Tistrella bauzanensis: one gene and its partner. The protein of the gene in region 1 interacts with the protein of each later gene in a pairwise test. Links are inferred from orthologs where the notes say so. Each region holds a gene or a part of one and is shown on either strand. Other genes may lie near its edges. The genes, in order: IEW15_RS03830 and ndk.

Evidence for each region.
Region 2: the proteins of IEW15_RS03830 (region 1) and ndk interact in binary tests that used the Escherichia coli proteins (3 or more experiments, as listed by UniProt). The link is inferred for Tistrella bauzanensis from one-to-one orthologs.

Annotation. Positions count from the first base shown.
Region 1 is NZ_BMDZ01000005.1:70,274-73,506, reverse strand. What follows is about bases 259-3,175. They hold IEW15_RS03830 (5-formyltetrahydrofolate cyclo-ligase), read left to right. Parts: upstream 259-1,344; coding sequence 1,345-2,007; downstream 2,008-3,175. Other genes in these bases: IEW15_RS03825 (TIGR00282 family metallophosphoesterase), read left to right, coding at 2,076-2,954; IEW15_RS03840 (cell division protein ZapA), read left to right, coding at 710-1,060; IEW15_RS03845 (hypothetical protein), read left to right, coding at 367-681. In the rest of the region: IEW15_RS03820 (YebC/PmpR family DNA-binding transcriptional regulator), read left to right, coding at 3,193-3,233. UniProt on the Escherichia coli protein: Involved in the removal of 5-formyltetrahydrofolate.
Region 2 is NZ_BMDZ01000076.1:6,079-9,290, forward strand. The notes cover bases 257-3,152. They hold ndk (nucleoside-diphosphate kinase), read left to right. Parts: upstream 257-1,441; coding sequence 1,442-1,864; downstream 1,865-3,152. Other genes in these bases: IEW15_RS21735 (ABC-F family ATP-binding cassette domain-containing protein), read right to left, coding at 257-1,164; purN (phosphoribosylglycinamide formyltransferase), read right to left, coding at 1,995-2,660; purM (phosphoribosylformylglycinamidine cyclo-ligase), read right to left, coding at 2,633-3,152. Also shown: more of IEW15_RS21735, read right to left, coding at 1-256; more of purM, read right to left, coding at 3,153-3,212. UniProt on the Escherichia coli protein: Major role in the synthesis of nucleoside triphosphates other than ATP. The ATP gamma phosphate is transferred to the NDP beta phosphate via a ping-pong mechanism, using a phosphorylated active-site intermediate.

The DNA of each region.
Region 1 (3,233 bases):
AAAGTGCCGACGCTCGCTGCCGGTCCGCCGCCGACGATCCGTCAACTGCCTGAAACAAGCGCCGTGCGGCGCAAAGATGGCGGGCCGTCACCGCCCCGTCAACCGCCTATTTCCGCAAGGCTCCGTGCCGTGGGTGCCGTCGTTCCACCCGGGCATGCAGGGCCGCCATTCCCCGACCACAGGCCGATCGCGGGTCATTGACGGCGAGCGGTGGCAGTTCCTATCTTGGCCCGTCGATACCGGCCGATCATGTTCGCCGGTTCCGCAACCAGCCGTGCGACACCATGTTGTCATTTGCGTGCGTCTGTTTACCGCAGATATCTGTATCTTTGTATATCCTTCCCAAAGTCGATGGTGGCCGGACCGATGGCGAATATGGAATTGGCATGGCAGCGTCTGTCGAGCGCGCTCGCCCGCCTCGATGCCGCAAGCCGCAAGGCATCGGAACGCGTCACCCAGGCGCGTCATGCCGGTGAGACGGCGGCGGCCGGCGCTGCCGGTGCGCAGATCGAGGCTTTGCGGGCCGAAATCGAGACGCTGGCGGCCGAGCGGTCGGCATTGCAGCAGGCCCTGGCCGCGGCGCAGGACGCCCGCGGCCGGGCCGATGCCCGCGGCCACATGGCCGGGCAGGAGATCGATAGGGCGATCAACGCAATTGGTCGTGCGCTCGATGACCGCTGACCTCAACCGGATCGGAGACACAGGCGCGATGGCCGAAGTCGAGGTACGCATTCTGGGCCGGGCGTTCACGCTGGCCTGCGGCGAGGGCCAGGAAGACAGTGTCCGGGCGCTGGCCCACAAGCTTGAAGACAAGGTCCGCCAGGTCACCGGCGACCGGCCGGTCGCGGTTGATGCGCGTGTGATGCTGATGGCGGCCCTGCTGCTGGCCGATCAGGCGAACGAGTCGGAGCAGGGCCTGTACCGGGCGCGGATCGAGGTCGACAAGATGCGCCGCAGCGCCGATCGCTCGGCCGCCGAGGTCGATGCGACGCTGGCCCGCGCGCTCGACGATTTCGCCGGACGCATCGAGGCTATTGCAACCCGGCTTGAGAAACTCTAAATGAAGGTCAGGACGGGATCTGGCCTTCACGTCAGGCAACCTAAATCCCAGGGACCGATACCATCTACATGAGGGAGCTGTCCCTCTCCGTCGAGCGGACAGGGCACCGGCCGGCTAGTCCGGACCGGTTCTGCCCGGACCAAACGACGGAGGAAACGGCGCCCACCTGCTCAAGCGGGTCCATGTGGATTTTTAACCGCCAACGAAAGTGCCGGTTCCCCGTCCGCCCGATTGACGACCCTGATCGACCCTGGTTGCGGACCCGCAGCCGGGGCGAATTGCTTTTGCGGAGCCACGATCTGACGCAGCCGATTGCCCCCGATCCGGATGTGGCACTTGCCGCCCTGAAAGGCGTCTTGCGCCGGGAATTGCGCCGGGTGCGGCGCGAGGCTTCGGCCGCACGGGGATTTGAGGCAGCCAGCGCGCTTGCGGCACAGGCCGGCACCCTGGCCGATGCCCTGGCGGACATCGTGCCCGCCCGGTCCCAATCCGCCCGGCCGCGCATCGTGGCGGGTTATGTCGCGGCAGGCGGCGAGATCGACGTGCTGCCACTGATGCGGGCTTTGGCCGGCCGGCTGGGTGCCGCCATGGCGTTGCCGGTCGTGAACGCGCCCGACATGCCGCTCGACTTCCGCGCCTGGCGGCCGGAGATGGCCCTGACCATCGGTGCCTTCGGGATCCCGATCCCGGCCGCGGGCCCGACGGTGATGCCGGATCTGCTGCTGATGCCGCTGGTGGCGGTGGATCGGGGCGGGCACAGGCTGGGGCAGGGGGGCGGCTTTTACGACCGCACCATCGCGCGTGCCGAAGCGGCGGGGCTGCCGCCGGTCACCGTGGGCGTGGCCTTTGCCGAACAGGTCGTCGATGCGGTGCCCCGGGGCATGTTCGACCGGCCGCTGGATCTGGTACTGACCGATCGGGGACTGATGCGGCCCGACCGGTCCTGAGCGGCGCATCGGGCGCCGCGACGAACGTGAAACATGACGACAAGCTCAACACACGGAAAGGCTGAACGGTGCGGATACTCTTTCTTGGCGATGTGGTCGGGCGGACCGGCCGGCAGGCGGTGATCGATCATGCCACGACCATCAGGGCGGCACTCGGCGTCGATCTGCTGATCGTCAACGGGGAGAACGCGGCCTCGGGCTTCGGCATCACGCCCAAGATCTGCGAAAGCTTCTATGCCGCCGGCGTCGATATCCTCACCACCGGCAACCACGTCTGGGACCAGCGCGAGATCCAGGGCTGGGTCGACCAGGACCAGCGCCTGTTGCGGCCGCTGAATTTCCCGCCCGGCACGCCGGGGCGCGGCGCCACCATGGCGACCCTGCCCGATGGCCGCCGGGTGGTGGTGGCGAATGTGATGTGCAGCCTGTTCATGGAAACGCTCGATGATCCGTTCCGGGCCCTGGCGCCCGTGCTGCGCGATTATCCGCTGGGCGGTATCGTGTCGGCGATTTTCGTCGACCTGCATGGCGAGGCGACCAGCGAGAAGATGGCCTATGGTCATTATCTGGACGGGCAGGTGACCGCGGTCATCGGCACCCACACCCATGTGCCGACCGCCGATCATCAGGTTCTGCCGGGCGGCACCGCCTTTCAGTGCGATGCCGGCATGTGCGGCGATTATGACAGCGTCATCGGCATGGACAAGGCGGCCTCGCTGGACCGGTTCACCCGCAAGATGCGTGGCCAGAAGCTGCTGCCCGCCAACGGTCCGGCCACGATCTGCGGCTCGCTGATCGAAACCGACGACGCGACCGGCCTTGCCCGTTCGATCAGCCCGCTCAGGGTGGGTGGGCGGTTGAGCCCGGCCTGGCCGGGGGCGGAGCCGATGCCCGAGAGCCTGATGAACCTGCATCTGACGGGTGCGGCCGCCGACGCCGTCGGCTGATCCGGGCGAGGGGGCTGATCCGGGTGGGGCGGCCAAGCTGGCGCGACGCGGGGGCATCGCCGCATGACCGGGTCGTCTGAAGGGGTGCATCCGGCGCGAATTCCTGCTATCGAAGCCGTCGGAAGCGCCCCTGGCGTCGCCCCTTGCGGGCTGCGGTGCGTCGGGGGCGCCATGTGCATCACCGCGTTTCGGGTCTCACCGCGTTCCGGACGCCGGGCTGACGAGGTTTGAACGGCAGATGGCTGGTCATTCACAATTCAAGAACATCATGCACCGCAA
Region 2 (3,212 bases), on another replicon or contig:
CTCGTCGGTCTGGTGCTGGGCGAAATAGCCGATCCGCAGCTTTGACGGCCGCACCATGCGTCCGTGGCGGGGCTCCAGCCGCCCGGCCAGCAGCTTCATCAGTGTCGACTTGCCGTTGCCGTTGGCGCCCAGCAGGGCGATGCGGTCGTCCTGATCGATGCGCAGATTGATCCCGCGCAGCACCGGCGGCGCGTCGCCATAGCCCAATGTCACATCGTCGATCGCGAGCAGCGGCGGTGCCAGTGTTTCCGGTGAGGGAAACGAGAACGCCACCTCATAGGCGCGCGGCGGTGCATCGGCCGATCCCAGCCGCTCCAGCGCCTTCACCCGGCTCTGGGCCTGGGCGGCCTTGGTCGCTTTGGCGCGGAAGCGGTCGATGAAGGCCTGCAGCTTCTTGCGCTCCGCCTCCACCCGCACGACCGCCTTGGCGGCATGCTCGCGGCGTTCCGCCCGCTGGCGCAGGAACTGGTCGAAATTGCCGCGATACGCCACCAGCTTGCCGCCATCGACATGGGCGATGCGATCGGTGACGGCGTTCAGCAGATCGCGATCATGGCTGACCACGATCAGCGTGCCGGGATAGGTCGCCAGATGGCTCTCCAGCCACATCGTGGCTTCGAGATCCAGATGGTTGGTGGGTTCGTCCAGCAGCAGCACATCGGCATTGGCGAACAAGGTCCGGGCCAGCGCGATCCGCATCCGCCAGCCGCCTGAGAAGCTGGAGCAGGCCGCGGCCTGCATGGCCTCGTTGAAGCCCAGCCCCGACAGGATGCGGGCGGCCCGCGACGGCTCGGCATGGGCGCCGATTTCCGCCAGACGCGCATGGATCTCCGCCTGCGCCATGCCGTCATGCGCCTCTTCGGCGACGACCAGCCTGGCCAGCAGCTCCGACCGTTCCGGCAGCGCGCCCAGAACATGCTCGACCGCGCTGTCGGCGCCGCCGGGCGCCTCCTGGGCGACCGATGCCATGCGGGCGCCGGGGCGCAGCACGATCGATCCGGCATCCGGACTGATCTCGCCACGGATCAGGCGCAGCAGCGTCGATTTGCCAGCACCGTTCGGGCCGACAAGACCAAGCTTCTGGCCTTCGGAGATGGCAAGTGTCGCACCCTCGAACAGCGGGCGACCCTCGATGCGATAGACGAGATCATTGATGTGCAGCATGCGCGATCACATAGCATGACGGAGAGCCTCTGTCACGAGCCTGCAGAGGCCTCATATTGCATTGCGACAGGGGCGTCACGGAGCGGTGGTTGCCGCGCGGCCGGGAAACCGTTATAAGCCCGCTCGATCGCGGCTTTTCAATCCCCGGCGGCTCCGAACGGGCCCAGGCCCCGAACGAGTGTGACGGGGAGGAACCGCGGAGACCCGTCGGCGCAGCCCGCCCGTCATCGATCGGCCGCGCCGTTTCCTCCTGCATCGTAGAAACGAGTTCGAGACAATGGCCACCGAGCGCACCCTGTCGATCATCAAGCCCGACGCCACCCGCCGCAACCTGACCGGCCAGATCAACGCCCGCTTCGAGGGCCGCGGTCTGCGCATCGTGGCGCAGAAGCGCCTGCAACTGACCAAGGCGCAGGCCGAGGGCTTCTATGCCGTGCATGCCGAGCGCCCCTTCTTCAACGATCTGGTCAGCTTCATGATCTCGGGTCCGGTGGTCGTGCAGGTGCTGGAAGGCGACAACGCGGTTGCCGCCAACCGCGAGATCATGGGCGCCACCAACCCGGCCAATGCCGCCGAGGGCACCATCCGCAAGGATTTCGCCGAGTCGATCGAGGCGAATTCGGTGCACGGTTCGGATTCGGCCGAGAACGCCGCCAACGAGATCGCCTATTTCTTCGCCCAGACCGAAATCGTCGGCTGATCGGCCTCGCGCCGGTTTCAGCGCCGATATGAAGACGGGCCGTCCGGTATCATCCCGGACGGCCCGTTTTCTTTGGTCTGTCGCGGGTTCGTTCCATGGTGGGTTTGTTCTGTGGTGGCGGGGCGCCGTGTCAGCCGATCGCCGGCGGCGAGATCAGCACCGCGTTCACCGCCACAGCGGGGCCTGAATACCGGGTGCGGCCGTCATCGCCAAGGCTGACATGGCCGGCTGCCGCCCAGCGCAGCGCCGCCGGATAGATGCGGTGCTCGGCGGTATGGATGCGGCGCGCCAGGCTGGCCGCATCGTCATTCGGCTGAACCGGTACCGCCGCCTGAATGACGATCGGCCCGGCATCCATTTCCGGCACGACATAATGGACCGTCACGCCGGTGACCCGCACACCGGCGGCCAGCGCGTCATCGATCGCATGGGCCCCCTTGAAGGCGGGCAGGAGCGAGGGATGGATGTTGAGCATCCGGCCGGTCCAGGCCTCGACGAAGGGCGCGGTCAGGATGCGCATGAAGCCTGCAAGGCAGACAAGCTGGATGCCACGGGCGCGCAGCGCCTCGTCGAGCGCCGCGTCGAAGCCGGCGCGGTCGTGGAAGTGCTTGTGCTCGATGACGATCGCCTCGATGCCGGCTGCCGCCGCCCGATCCAGCCCCTTGACGCCCGGCCGGTTCGAGATCACCAGCCGGATGCGGGCAGGGTGGTCGGGGTCGGCCGCGACCGCGTCGATCAATGCCTGAAGATTGCTGCCCGATCCTGAAATCAGGACGGCGACGTCACGCTTGGCCATGCGGTCTCCATATGATCGATCACGACCAGGGCGTCGCCCGTGGCGCGCGGTGCCAGCCGCCCGATGACGCCAGCGGTCTCGCCCGCGGCGGCCAGCCCGGCGATCACCGCATCGGCATCGGCGGCCGCGACCACCACGATCATGCCGATGCCGCAGTTGAAGGTGCGGGCCAGTTCATGGCCGGTCAGACCACCGGTCGCGGCCAGCCAGCCGAAGACCGGCGGCAGGGTCCAGGCGGCGGCGTCCAGATCGGCGCCGACGCCATCCGGCAGCACGCGCGGAATGTTTTCAAGCAGGCCGCCGCCGGTGATGTGGGCCAGGGCCTTCACGCGGCCGGCGCGGATTTCCGGCATCAGCGCCTTCACATAGATCCGGGTCGGCGTCAGCAGCGCCTCGCCCAGGCTCGTGGCCGTGGTCTCGAACGGTGCCGGGGCCGCATAGTCGAAGCCGCCATCGGCGACCAGCTTGCGGACCAGGGAATAGCCGTTCGAATGCACGCCGGACGACGCCATGCCGATGACCACGTCACCGGCGCCGACATCGGCGCGTGGC